DNA from 2 places in the Hathewaya limosa genome. Region 1 is predicted to be linked to the other one. Evidence: riboswitches for the same ligand, from Rfam matches in the RefSeq annotation. Region 1 holds a riboswitch; the other holds the start of a gene.
What was found. Region 1 has a riboswitch for S-adenosylmethionine ahead of QOZ93_RS10825 (methionine ABC transporter ATP-binding protein). Riboswitches for the same ligand answer to the same signal wherever they lie in the genome.

Region 1 (7,535 bases):
TTTTTCTTCAGGAATAACTTCTGGTATTGTCAAATCATTATTCTCATATAATTTCTCAAAAAGAATAGGGAATAATATGCAAGATATAACTGTTGTTAATATAAATGCTGAGTAATCAGATGATGTAATAAATTTAAGGTTTAAAGCCATTTGAGCACCAACAATTATTAAACTTAATTGTGCTGATAATAACATAGATGATGCTAGTGCATTTCTAGTTCCAAATTTTTTTCTTAAAAGTATTGATGGAACTAATTTAACTAAAAAGAAAATTAATAATAGAATAGGAATTTTAATTAATGCACTAGGATTAGAGAATATAGTCTTTAAATCTAAATTTACTCCAACCATTATAAAAAATATAGGAATTAAAAATCCATATCCAATTACATCTAGTTTGTGGGTAATTTCTTCTTTTGCTTTACCAACTACTAAAGAAAATATTATACCAGCTAGAAATGAGCCTAGAATTATTTCAGTGTTTATTTTTTGTGCTATGGTAACTAATATAAGAATTAGTGCAAAGGCTCCTCTTATGCTAACATGTAAATTTTTAAATGCTAAAGTAGAAAAATCATGAATATGATATATTTTTTTAACTACTAAATATAATAAGAAAGCTGCACCAAAGACTATGAGAAATAAGAAATTTTTATAACTTAAACCATATAGTTCTGTGGATGCTATAAATGATAGTCCTATAAGACATATAAATTCACAAATAAGGGAATAAATTAGTAAAGTTTGTCCTAAATTACTGGTTAACATACGTTTTTGTTTTAAAAAGGGGACTATTAAACCAGGAGCAGATGCAGTAAATAATAATGTAAAGAATAATGTACCTTTAGTTATTCCGATAAATTTCAGTGTAAAAGATAAAAGTCCCGCTACTACAAAAGAGATAATGAACATTACAATTCCTAAGCTTAATTTTGAATTACCTTTATCTTTTCTGTCCTTTATGTGAACATCTCCAAAATCTATTTCTAGACCACTTAAGAACATTAAATAAGCTATACCTAAATCTGATAAAAATACAATCCAAACATCTTGATTTATTAAATTTAAAAAACTTTTACCGAAAATGATTCCAATGAATATTTCACCAACTTGATAAGGAATTTTTACTTTTTTTAACTTGTCAACTAAAAAAGGCGTTACAAATGCTAGTATAGTAAGAATTAATAACGAATCGTAGTTTATATGCATTTTCAATATGTCACCTACCTTAAAGGGTTTTTAAATTTTATATAATTGAAATTCTTTACATTGGTTATTATATTAGCATATTTTAAATTAAAAATTAAGTTTTTTTTGTTATATTAATTTAAATTTAAAATATATAAAAAGCTATAAGTTTAAAAGTAACTCATAGCTTTTTAAAGATATTTATTTTTGTCTTTGTTTAGGTACAATTCTTATTCTAAAAATTAAACTTTTTAAGGCCTTCCAATTAAAAGGAATAAGAGGATATAAATAAGGTTCTCCAGTAAAAGTTTTATTTGTGGCTATAAGTATTAAAGAAAGTATAATTCCTGCGAAAAAACCATAAGTACTAAATAAAGATGTTAATATTAAAATAAGGATTCTAAGAAATTTTATGGCATATCCTAATTCAACACTAGGTTGAGAAAAACTTCCCAAAGAAACTATAGCCATATAGAATATACTTTGAGGAATAAGCCATCCTGTGTTTATAGCAAATTCGCCTAAAATTAAAGCACCAATTACAGATAAGGACATACCTAAAGAACCGGGTGTATTCAATGATGCCAATTTTAAACCATCTATAGCTATTTCTAAAATTAAAAATTGAATTAAAAGAGGAACAGGATAAATCTTTTGAGGTAATAAAAATTTTAAAGCATCAGGCAAAATATTACCTTTTTCTACAATTAACATATATAATGGCGTAAGAAATAGTGTAATAAATAGTATAAAATTTCTAATAAATCTTAAAAAATTACCAGTTATAACTGGTAAATAATAATCATCTACATCTTGCAAAAAATCAAATAAACTCGTAGGTAATAGCATTGCAGTAGGAGAATTATCTACTAAAATTATAATTTTACCTTCAGTTATATGTGCAGCAGCCACATCAGGTCTTTCTGTGTATCTTACCTTTGGAAAAGGATTATACCATGTTGTATGAGCAATGGTTTCAACTAAACTTTGATCACCCATGGTTAAGGCCTCTATATCTAAATCATTAAGTTTTTTTACTATAAAATCTAAAGCTTTTTTATTTTCTATTCCATTCATATAACCAATGGCTACATCGGTTTTAGAAATTTTTCCAACAGAAAACATTTTAAACACAAGTCGAGAATCTCTTACCCTTCTTCTAATTAAAGCGGTATTAAAGACTATGGTTTCCACAAAACCATCTTTTGGGCCCCTTAAGGACTTTTCTTTATCTGGTTCTTGTGGACCTCGTGCAGGATAAGTTCTGAGATCAAGCATAATAGCTTTGTCAAATCCTTCTACTAACATGGCAGTTTGACCACTTAATACTTGATTTACTAAATTCATAACATCATTTTCTTCTGCTACTTCAACATAAGGAATGGAATGTTCCATAAACTTTTTAGGACTGTCTAAAAGATCCATTTCCTTTTCTGTTATATTAAAGAATCTAGTCATTAAAAATTGCATAATATCATCTTTAATAAAACCATCTATGTAGTACATATAAGTAGTTTTGCCACCAAACTTTAAAGTTCGTTCTATTATATCAAAACTTTCTTCAATTTTAAGTACGCCTCTTATGGCCTTTATAGTTTCATTGAGGTCTGATGAAATTTTCATTTTTTCACTTCCTTGATTGATATCTTAAAACAAATTTAGTATTTCCAATTGTATTAGGTAAATATTCAAAGTAGATAATAAAAAATCCTATAAAATAGATTTTTTAAAGTCGTCTATTCTATAGGATACATTTTAATTAATTAATATTTAAGAAATTTTTATTTTTATACTAATTTTATTTAGCAGGAAGAACTGCTTTACCATATTTACTTTCTATAAAAGTTTTACATTCATCAGAGTTTAAAACTTTTATAAGAGATGCAATTTTTTTATCATTTTTATTATCTTCTCTAGTAGCTAAAACATTTACATGCTTTTCTATATCTTTTATGTTTTCAAGAAATAATACATTTTTTGTATCTAATTTTGCTTCAAGTGCATAGTTACCATTAATTATAGCAATATCTACTTCATCTAATAATCTAGGTAATTGAGCTGCTTCAGTTGCTTTTATTTTAATTTGTTTTGGATTTTCAGATATATCTTTTTCTGTAATATTTTCAGCATTTTTATCTTTAAGTTTTATTAATCCTTGTTTTTCTAAAAGTTTTAAAGCCCTAGTTCCATTAGAATTATCATTAGGAATGGCTATTGTAGAACCATTTTTTAATTCAGTAATAGATTTTATTTTTTGTGAATAGGCAGATAGTGGTTCTGCATGAACTTTAGCAACAGGGACTAAGCTAGTACCATTTTTTTCGTTGAAATTATTTAAATAGGGTATGTGCTGAAAGTAGTCTGCATCAAGTTCTTTTTCATTAAGAGCTTTATTAGGAACCACATAATCAGTAAATTCTTTTATTTGTAATTCGATTCCTTGATTATGAAGTTTATCCTTTGCAAATTTTAAAATTTCTGCATGTGGGGCAGGGGATGCACCAACTATTAAAGTCTTAGATGAATTTTGACTTTCTTTATTAGTACCACATCCTACTAAAGTTATAGTTAATAAAAGTGTTGAGATTAAAGCTACGATTTTTTTCATATAAATTCCTCCTAAAATTTTATCTTTTATCAAATTTTTTTGTAAAATAGTTTCCTGTGCTCTGAATGATTTGCACTAGAATTATTAAAACAACTATAGTTATTAAAATTATTTCATTGTTATATCTCATATAACCTTCTCTTATGGCGTAATCACCAATACCTTCACCTCCTATAGCACCAGCCATAGCAGAATATCCTATTATGTTTATAATTGTTAAAGTTATTCCAGATATAAGGGAAGGCAATGCTTCTTTTAACATAACCTTAAATATAATTTCAAAATTATTGGCACCCATAGAAAGAGCTGCTTCAATGAGCCCATATGGAACTTCACCTAATGATGTATCTATGATTCTAGCTACAAAAGGAGTAGCGGCTATAGAAAGTGGAACAATTGCGGCTGTAGACCCAATAGTAGTGCCAACTAATATTTTAGATATAGGAAATAGTGCTACAATTAAAATAATAAAAGGTACTGATCTAAAGATATTTACAATAGTATCTAAAATTTTATTTATTCTAGAGTTTTCTAATATATGTCCTTTAGAAGTAACCCGCAAAATTATTCCTAAAGGTAATCCTAGAATCAGAGAAAATAAGGTTGATATAGATACCATATATAAGGTTTGTAGTAATGGCTTTGGTATAGAATATAAGATTTCTAAAATGTTTTTCATGTTAATCACCTCTTTTTTTAACAAATTTTTTATGAATATAATTTAGAATTTTGTATATTATTATTTTTAGTTTGGCAAGTTATTAGAAAATGTTTTGATGTTTTGCTTTTAGGATTAGTAAATACATCTGAAACATATCCATCTTCTGCAATGATTCCTGATTCTAAGACTGCTATTTTATTACAAAGTTTTTCTATAACGTCCATTTCATGTGTGATAACTATTATAGTAATATTAAGTTCTTTATTTATTTTTTTTAAAAGTTTTATTATAGAATCTGTTGTAATAGGATCTAATGCTGAAGTTGCTTCATCGCAAAGAAGGATTTTAGGATTGTTAGCAAGGGCACGAGCAATTCCTACTCTTTGTTTTTCACCTCCAGATAAATTTGATGGATACATGTCTTTTTTGTCTTTTAAATTAACTAAATCTAAAAGTCCTAAAACTTTATTCTCTATATCTTTTTTAGATAGCTTAGAAAGTTTTAGAGGAAAGGCTATATTTTCGTATATTGTGGAGTTCATAAGCAAATTAAAGTGTTGAAAAATCATTCCTATTTTTTTTCTTACACTTCTTAAATTTTTTTTAGGTAATTTATTTATATCAAAATAATCAGTGCTTTCCTCATATAGATTTTTTATTAATATTTCACCTGAAGTAGGTGATTCTAATGCATTTATACATCTTAAAAGAGATGATTTGCCTGCGCCACTTAATCCCATTATTCCAAAAATGTCTCCTTCTTTTATATGTAAGTTAATGTTTTTTAAAGCCTCAATTGAAGTATTTTTATGAGTATATACTTTGCTTAATTTTTTAATTTGAATCATAGGTTTATATCTCCTTTATAATAAAATTTGAAAATAAAAAAACCTCTTTGAAGAAGAGGTTTAAAAAAGTTTCTCATCTTCGGGTAATAAAATTACCACTCTGGAATTAGCACCTTACATAAAATATGTTGGTTGCTGGGTTTCATAGGGCCAGTCCCTCCACCTCTCTTGATAAGGGTAATATTAAATTTTTAGTAAAGTTCATTAATTTTTTTATGTAATAAAAAAATCCTCTTAAAAGATAAGAGGATGAATTATCGTTTTCTCTTATCTTTGGATAACAAGGTTATCACTCTGGAATTAGCACCTTGCATTAAATATGCGGGTTGCCGGGCATCATAGGGCCAGTCCCTCAGCCACTCTTAATAAGAGTCTTTATTAAATTAGTTTATATTATAATTGTTAAAAATTATTCTGTCAATAAATATTTTAAAAATTTAATTATTTAAATAACCATTGACTAAATTGCGATAATTAATTACAATTTAAAATGATAGTCATTATCATTGAAGGAAGGGAAAGTTATATGTTCAATAAAAGATTAATTGAGATGGCACGTGAGTCTAAAAAGTGGATTTTTTCAACGGTGTTTATGAATTGGATAAGCCTACTTTTAAATATAGTTATGATTATGAGTCTTGGATTTTATTTAGAGAATTTATATAAAAATTCAGTAACTAAAGAGCAAGGTATTCTTGTGTTTTGTGTTGTAATTGTAGCTATAATAGGAAGATATATTTGTGACTATAAGGCTACAAAATCGTCTTATAAAGCTTCAGCTAATGCTCGTATTAAACTTAGAAATAATGTTTACAGTAAATTAATATCATTAGGCGTTCATTACAATGATAAAATTTCTTCTTCAGAAATAGTACAAGTAGCAGTCGAAGGAATAGAACAATTAGAAGTGTATTTTGGAAGATATTTACCACAGTTTTTTTATAGTATGATAGCACCTTTAACATTATTTATAGTATTGTCTTTTATAAGCATTAAAACATCAGTAATATTAATTTTAAGTGTACCATTAATTCCAATTTCAATTGTACTTGTAATGAAACTAGCTAAAAAGCTTTTGAGGAAATATTGGGGTATTTATATAAACCTAGGAGATTCATTTTTAGAGAATCTTCAAGGTTTAACAACGCTTAAAATATATAGTAGAGATGAAGACAAAAATAGAGAGATGAACCAAGAAGCAGAGAATTTTAGAAATATAACAATGAAAGTTTTGTCCATGCAATTAAATTCTATAACTGTTATGGATTTGATAGCATTCGGAGGAAGTGCTTTAGGAATAATAATCTGCCTTATGGAAGCACAAAAAGGTAATATAAGTTTTGGGGGAGTATTTTCTATAATCTTATTATCATCAGAATTTTTTATTCCAGTAAGACAACTAGGTTCATTTTTCCATGTAGCTATGAATGGTATTGCTGCATCAGAAAAGATTTTTAAAATAATTGATCTTGAAGAGAAGTTATATAAAGATAATAAAATTATAGGTTTTTGTAACAACAATATAGAATTAAAAAATGTAAATTTTTCTTATGAAAAAAATAGAAAGATTTTAAAAAATGTTTCCATAAGTATAAAGGATAAGAATTTAACTGCATTGGTTGGAACATCGGGATGTGGTAAAAGTACGATAGTAAGTTTAATAATGGGGTTATTTAAAGAGTACGATGGAAGTATAACTATGGGAGAACAGGATTTAAAATTATTAGGAGATGAACAAAGATTTAATGATATAACTTTAGTTTCTCATAATAGTTATATATTTTCAGGGACTATAGAAGAAAATTTAAAAATGGGTAAAATGGATGCTACGGAAGATGAACTTATACAGGTTCTTAAAAAAGTAAATTTATATGACTTTGTATATTCTATGCCTAAAAAGTTAAAAAGTGAGATTAAGGACTCAGGAGCAAATTTATCTGGTGGACAAAGGCAACGTTTGGCCTTGGCAAGAGCTTTATTGCATAATAGTAGGGTGTATATATTTGATGAGGCTACTTCTAATATTGATGTAGAAAGTGAAAATAAGATTATGGAAATAGTTTATGAACTTTCAAAAATTAAGAATGTTATAGTTATATCACATAGACTTTATAATATTAAAGATGCGGATAACATATATGTTATGGAAAATGGTGAAATTATAGAACAAGGAATGCATAAAGAATTAATGGATAATGAAAAAGTATATAGTAAATTAGTTAATGAACAA
Region 2 (7,535 bases), on a different contig from region 1:
TAAGGGAAATAGGCAGTTAAAGTATGGAAATACAGAGAATAAACAAATAGAACATAATAATTCTAAAGTAGATTTGGATCTAAAAAAAGAAAAAGATACTATATTTAATAAAAAGATAGATTGTTGTATAAATTTATATCTAACTAGAGAAAAAAGGATAGTAAAGCTTGACTTAGAACAATACGTATTAGGAGTTGTATCAGCAGAGATGCCTGCAAATTTTAATATAGAAGCTTTAAAAGCCCAGGCTGTAGCTGCACGAACATATGCAGTTTGTCATACTAAGCATTTAGTTGGAGGGGGATGTAGTTTAAATGCAAATGCGGATATTTGTGATTCTGTACATTGTCAAGCATACATAAGTCAAGAGAAACGTATGAAAACATGGCCTAAAAAAGAGCGAGCAGAGTTATATAATAAAGTAAAAGAAGCTGTGGAAAGCACTAGAGGACAAGTATTATCCTATGATGGAGAACTAGTTATGAACCCATATTACTTTGCTACTAGTAGTGGTAAAACAGAAAATTCAGAGGAAGTTTTTAAGGAATCAAAACCATATTTAAAAAGTGTTGAAAGTCCAGGTGAAGAAGTTGCGCCTAAATATAAAACTCAATTTAAGTTTTCTAATGCAAATTTTACAACTGTAATGAATTCTCAATTTAAAGGATTAAATTTAAATTCTAATATAATAAAAGATAAAATTAACATTTTGGAAAGAAGTCAAGGAGGAAGCATAAAACAGATTAAAATAGGAAATATAACAACTACAGGGAAAATGATTAGAAAATTATTTGGTCTTCCATCTGCTAATTTTACAATAAGTTTTGAATCTACTAATATAGTCTTTAATTGTAAGGGGTATGGACATGGAGTTGGAATGAGTCAATGGGGGGCAGGAGTAATGGCCAGAGAAGGAAAAAAGTATGATGAAATATTAAGACATTATTATAGTGGAATAGAAATAAAGACTCTAAATTATAAATAGAAATTTCATATTAATTTAGAAAGCCTATAAGATTTATGAAAATCTTATAGGCTTTTATTTTTTGTTTTTAATAATAAAAAAAACGTCTAAAAATGTAAAAAAAAAAAACATAAAAAATTTTATCAAATATGTATTATTTATTACATAATGGACAAAATTACAAGTAGGAGGTGCTTGAAATGAATAATAAATCAAACAACATGGAAAATTCTAAAGGGAGCTTTGCAAATTTTTTGAAGAAAGAGAGCTTTTATGTAATTTTGTTTATTTGTTTATGTATAGTTGCTGCTGTAGCTGCACTAACAATTAATTCTAAAAAGATGGATACAGCTAAGGTGCAAAATGCAAATAAAACAGCAATGGAGAATCAATCAAAGAAACAGGATCCAAACAATGCATTATTTGTAAAAAATGAAAAAGAAAATAATAAAGTTGAGAAGGATGAAAATATAAAAGTTCGTAAAAGTGGAAAGACTTTAAAAGAAGCAAGTGAGTCAGTTGCAAATAATGTAAAGGTTCAATTTACTAAACCGGTAGAAGGAAAGTTGATACAAGGATATTCAGAAATACCTGTATTAGCTAGTGAAGATTCTAATGGAAATTCAAAAACATATAAAACAAATTTAGGTATAAACATACAATCTAAAGTAGGAACTCCAGTTAAGGCTGCTGCAGATGGTGTAGTAGAAGAGATTGGGGAAAACCCTAAAGGATATGGATATATGGTTGTTATTAATCACCAAAATGGATATAAAACAGTATATTCAAACTTAGATCAAAAAGTACTTATTAAAAAAGGTGATAAAGTAACTCAAGGTCAAGAAGTTGCTAAGATTGGCAATACAACTTTAAGAGTTAGTAATAACAAATCAGAAGGAAGCTATTTACATTTTTCTATGTTAGAGGGCAACGAAAGTTTTAAAAAATTGGATTATGAGAATAAATATATTGATCCATGTAAATTTATAAAATAAGAAAACTAAAGATAGTCACTTTTCTATAGAAAAGTGGCTATTTTAAAATTTAAATCTTAAGGAGGGTTTATTTTGAAAGATTATATAGAACAAAGAGTATTGGAAGTAGCTCAATATATTATAGAATCAAAATCAACAATAAGAAAAACCGCTACAGTTTTTGGAGTAAGTAAAAGTACAATTCATAAGGACATGACAGAAAGACTTCCTAAAATAAATCCACAAATTGCAAGCCAAGCTAAAAATGTTTTAGAATTAAATAAGGCGGAAAGACATATAAGAGGTGGAAAAGCTACCCAATTAAAATATAAAACTATGGAAGTTTAAAAATACCTATTTCATATGCACAATTATTATGTTAGAATAGTTAATGTGATATTTTACAATGCTTAAATTAAAGTAAAAAAAATTTTTTAAAAATTTATTCTAAAAAAAAGGTTTTTTTTGATTAGTATAGAAGTAAAATATGTTAGAACTAATATACCAATGAGCAGGAGTGAAAGCTATGTTTTTTTTCGGAATGGGTACTGATATGGGTATAGATTTAGGTACAGCTACAGTTCTTGTATACATAAAAGGAAAAGGTGTAATCTTAAAGGAACCTTCAGTAGTTGCAATCGACAAGACAAATGATAGGGTTTTAGCTGTTGGAGAAGAAGCAAGACAAATGATTGGTAGAACACCAGGGAATATAGTAGCAACAAGACCATTAAAAGATGGTGTTATCTCTGATTATGATATGACAGAAAAAATGTTAAAACATTTTATTAGAAAAGCTTGTGGAAGAAAGAAAGCAACTCCAAGAGTTGTTATTTGTGTTCCATGTGAAGCTACAGAGGTTGAAAGAAGAGCAGTTAAAGGAGCGGCAAAAATGGCGGGGGCAAAAATGGTTCAATTAATAGAAGAACCAGTAGCAGCTGCTATAGGTGCAGGCTTAGATATATCTAAAGCTAGTGGAAATATGGTTATAGACATTGGTGGAGGTACCACAGATATAGCAGTTATATCTTTAGGTGGTATGGTTGTAAGACAATCTATAAAGGTAGCTGGAGATGAATTTGACGAAGCAATTATTAAGTATATAAGAAAGAAACACAAGCTTATGATTGGTGAAAGAACTGCAGAGGAATTAAAGATAAATATTGGTTGTGCATATGAAGTAGAAGAAGAAAGTATGGAAATAAGAGGAAGAGATTTAATTACAGGACTTCCTAAAAACATAACAGTAACTTCTAGTGAAATGAGGGAAGCTTTAGCAGAAGCTGTAGAAGCTATAGCAGAGTGTGCACATGCTGTTCTTGAAAAGACACCACCTGAGTTAGCATCTGATATAGCTGACAAAGGAATTGTTATGACCGGTGGTGGAGCATTATTAAATGGGCTTGATAAGTTAATCCAAGATCATACTAAGGTACCAGTATATGTAGCAGAAGATAGTGTATCTTGTGTTGCATTAGGAACAGGGAAATCATTAGATTCCATAGAATATATGGGAAAAGAATAATATATTATTAAGTTATTATGTAAATAATAAAAAAATACAAGCTATATTATAAATAGCTTGTATTTTTTTATCTAAATTTTTAATGTATAAGATTTTTCTAAAGAAATACAAATTTTTTTAGCCATATTCATGATAAAACTTAATCTAATACTTCTAGAATAAAAAGGTTCCGAATTATTATAGGAATCAACAACTGCTACTATGGATAGGTTACCTACAGGAGGTAAATATTTTCCTACGCCTTTTCCAGGACATATGGGGTAATCTCTAATTATTATGTTACCTATATCTTCATCATCACTTAAACAAGCATCTATTCCTATAATGTTATGATTGGGATATTCATTATTTATATAGTTTAAGTTTTCTTCTAAATTTAAGGCGTGAATAGGTTTGTTTAAGGAGCCAAATACTTTTAGAGGAAACTTTCGATCTATCAATAGAGAACCTACTAATGGACCTAAACAATCACCTATGCATCTATCAGTGCCTATACATACTATTATAGTTTTTTCATCTATGGTTTTTTTTAAAGATTCAACTAGTGTATTTATACAGCGTTCATTTAAATAGTTAATACAAGTTTTATCCACAAGGCACCTCCTAAATATAGCAGAGTTTTAAAGGATAGTATATAATATTACACTAATAAAAATATGTGAATGAAAGATTAAATATGAAGAAGGTGTAAAAAAACATATTAATTTTTAGTAAAAAGGAGTATTATAAAGAAAATATAAGTATAAAGAAAGTAATCTTCTTAAATAAGGAGAAAACGACTTGAAATAAGAACCGTAAAAATGTATACTACTTCTTGTCGGAAATACACGACAACAAAACATAATAAGTAGTATTAAATAGGGATGAGTTCCCGAGTGGCCAAAGGGGGCAGACTGTAAATCTGTTGCGTTTCGCTTCGATGGTTCGAATCCATCCTCATCCACCATTATTTTAATACTTATGCTGGCATGGCTCAATTGGCAGAGCAGCTGACTTGTAATCAGCAGGTTGTAGGTTCAATTCCTATTGCCAGCTCCAATTTGGAGGAGTTCCCGAGTGGCCAAAGGGGGCAGACTGTAAATCTGTTGCGTCTCGCTTCGATGGTTCGAATCCATCTTCCTCCACCATTTTAAAAATAGAATATGTTTTGTGCTGGCATGGCTCAATTGGCAGAGCAGCTGACTTGTAATCAGCAGGTTGTAGGTTCGATTCCTATTGCCAGCTCCATTTTTGGAGGAGTTCCCGAGTGGCCAAAGGGGGCAGACTGTAAATCTGTTGCGTTTCGCTTCGATGGTTCGAATCCATCTTCCTCCACCATTTTAAAAAAATATATTTTGTGCTGACATGGCTCAATTGGCAGAGCAGCTGACTTGTAATCAGCAGGTTGTAGGTTCGATTCCTATTGTCAGCTCCATTTTTGGATGAGTTCCCGAGTGGCCAAAGGGGGCAGACTGTAAATCTGTTGCGTTTCGCTTCGATGGTTCGAATCCATCTTCATCCACCAAGGACATGTTTTCATGTCCTTTTATTTTTTATCATTTAAATGTTTCTATTGACCATGTAATAAGATTATGCTATGATGAAGTTATAATGTAAATATAAAAAAATAAAAAATTAAATAAAATGCTCTTATCAAGAGAGGTGGAGGGAAAAGGGCCCTGTGAAACCCGGCAACCAGTGTATAAACACTAAGGTGCCAATTCCTGCAGAATTTTATATCTGCAAGATAAGAGGTGGTAGATATTAACAACCTCTTCTTATTGAAGGGGTTTTTTTATTAGGAAAAAAGGCCATGCTCTAGAAAAGATAAACATTTTGGAGGGAGAATAATATGAGAAAGTTATTTACATCAGAGTCAGTTACAGAAGGACATCCAGATAAAATATGTGATCAAATTTCAGATGCTATTTTAGATGCTATTTTAGAAAAAGATCCTCAAGGTAGAGTTGCGTGTGAGACAACTTGTACAACTGGTGTTGTTTCAGTAATGGGGGAAATTACTACTAATTGTTATGTTGATATTCCTAAAGTTGTAAGAAAGACTGTAAGTGAAATAGGATATACAAGAGCTAAATATGGATTTGATGCAGAAACTTGTGCTGTTATGACATCTATTGATGAACAATCACAAGATATTGCTATGGGCGTAGACGAAGCTTTAGAATCTAAAGAGGGTAAAATGGATACAATAGAAGCTATTGGTGCTGGAGATCAAGGTATGATGTTTGGATATGCATCAAATGAAACAGCAGAATATATGCCACTTCCAATATCACTTGCTCATAAGTTAGCTTTAAGATTATCACAAGTTAGGAAAAATGGAACATTAGGATATTTAAGACCTGATGGAAAAACTCAGGTAACAGTAGAATATGAAGGTGATAAACCTGTTAGAATAGATACAATTGTTATTTCAACTCAACACGGTCCTGATGTTACTCGTGAACAAATTGAAGCTGATTTAATAAAATATGTAATTAAAGAAATAGTTCCTGAGGAATTATTGGATGGAAATACAAGATATTTAATAAATCCAACAGGAAGATTTGTAATTGGTGGACCACAAGGTGATACAGGATTAACAGGAAGAAAGATTATAGTAGATACTTATGGTGGAGCTGGAAGACATGGTGGCGGTGCTTTTTCAGGTAAAGATCCAACAAAGGTAGATAGATCTGCAGCATATGCAGCAAGATGGGTTGCTAAAAATTTAGTTGCAGCTGGTATTGCTGATAAATTAGAAATTCAGTTAGCTTATGCTATAGGAGTTGCTAAGCCAGTATCTATTTGTGTTGAAACATTTGGAACAGGTAAGAAATCAGAAGAAGAGATTGTTGAAATAATTAATAAAGTATTTGATTTAAGACCGGCTGCTATAATTAAAGAACTAGATTTAAGAAGACCTATATATAGACAAACAGCAGCATATGGCCATTTTGGAAGAATAGATGTTGATCTTCCTTGGGAAAGATTAGATAAAGTAGAGAAAATTAAAGAATTAATGTAATTAAATATTTTATAAAGGACACGATTACTCATTTATTTGGATAATCGTGTTTTCTAATTTTATATAAATTTTATGTTATAATTTAATAATAAGAGTTATAAAAAAGTATGGGAGAGATTTTATGTTTGAAATTATAGGTATAATAGAATCGATAATTTTTAAAAATGAAGAAAATGAATATACAGTAGCTAAATTAAAGGATGAAAAAGATGAACTTGTAACTATAGTTGGAACAATACCTTTTGTGAATGAAGGCCAAAATGTAAAAGTTACAGGTGAATGGAATGTTCATCCTAACTTTGGTAAACAGTTAAAAGTTAATTCATGTGAAGAAATTATACCTAAAACTTTAACAGGGATTGAAAAATATTTGGCTTCAGGCATAATTTCTGGAATAGGTCCTGTTACAGCAAAAAAAATAGTCTCACATTTTAAAGAAGAGACCTTAGATGTCTTAGATAATGATATTGATAGATTAGCCGAAATTGAAGGTATTGGGAAGAAAAAGATTAAATTAATATATGAATCATATTCTAGGCAAAGAGAATGTAGGAATATAATGATTTTTCTTCAACCTTACGGAATGACAGCTAATCAGTGTGTAAAAGTTTATAATAAATATGGGATTAGTGGAATAGATATAATAAAACAAAATCCATATAAGTTAGTAGAGGATATAGTAGGGGTAGGCTTTAAGACTGCAGATAAAATAGCACTAAATTTAGGAATAGAAAAAAATTCTCCTTATCGAATAAAAAGTGGAATAAAGTACTTGGTAAATGAATTTTGTTTGTTGGGAAATACTTATATGCCAATGGGTGAATTGATGGAAAAAGGAGAAAAGGTTCTTTGTGTAGATAAAGAAGAAATTGAAAAGGCTATTTTTGAAGTAACTATGGCTGGCAATATTAAAGTTGAAAATATAGATGAACAAGAATGTGTTTTTACAATACCTTATTATTATAGTGAATTATCTGTAACAAAAAAGATTTTAAGTCTAACTATGAGTTCTTATGATAAAGTTCATATTGATGTTGAAAAAGAAATAAAAAATTTTGAGAATGA

Region 2: it holds a riboswitch for S-adenosylmethionine, as region 1 does, so the genes downstream of both, metK (methionine adenosyltransferase) here and QOZ93_RS10825 (methionine ABC transporter ATP-binding protein) in region 1, are expected to answer to the same signal.

Annotation. Positions count from the first base shown of each region.
Region 1 is NZ_JAUSWN010000019.1:33,336-40,870, reverse strand. Features, by position in the region: gene QOZ93_RS10845 (cation:proton antiporter) at 1-1,215, opposite strand, end outside; gene QOZ93_RS10840 (spore germination protein) at 1,390-2,811, opposite strand; gene QOZ93_RS10835 (MetQ/NlpA family ABC transporter substrate-binding protein) at 2,987-3,796, opposite strand; gene QOZ93_RS10830 (methionine ABC transporter permease) at 3,816-4,475, opposite strand; gene QOZ93_RS10825 (methionine ABC transporter ATP-binding protein) at 4,505-5,305, opposite strand; SAM riboswitch class I at 5,376-5,483, opposite strand; SAM riboswitch class I at 5,570-5,677, opposite strand; gene QOZ93_RS10820 (ABC transporter ATP-binding protein/permease) at 5,832-7,535, shown strand, end outside.
Region 2 is NZ_JAUSWN010000001.1:120,728-128,262, forward strand. Features, by position in the region: gene spoIID (stage II sporulation protein D) at 1-985, shown strand, start outside; gene QOZ93_RS00545 (M23 family metallopeptidase) at 1,165-1,959, shown strand; gene spoIIID (sporulation transcriptional regulator SpoIIID) at 2,032-2,286, shown strand; gene mreB (rod shape-determining protein) at 2,465-3,463, shown strand; gene yyaC (spore protease YyaC) at 3,535-4,056, opposite strand; tRNA gene QOZ93_RS00565 (tRNA-Tyr) at 4,325-4,409, shown strand; tRNA gene QOZ93_RS00570 (tRNA-Thr) at 4,426-4,501, shown strand; tRNA gene QOZ93_RS00575 (tRNA-Tyr) at 4,506-4,590, shown strand; tRNA gene QOZ93_RS00580 (tRNA-Thr) at 4,615-4,690, shown strand; tRNA gene QOZ93_RS00585 (tRNA-Tyr) at 4,696-4,780, shown strand; tRNA gene QOZ93_RS00590 (tRNA-Thr) at 4,802-4,877, shown strand; tRNA gene QOZ93_RS00595 (tRNA-Tyr) at 4,883-4,967, shown strand; SAM riboswitch class I at 5,090-5,196, shown strand; gene metK (methionine adenosyltransferase) at 5,295-6,470, shown strand; gene recD2 (SF1B family DNA helicase RecD2) at 6,592-7,535, shown strand, end outside.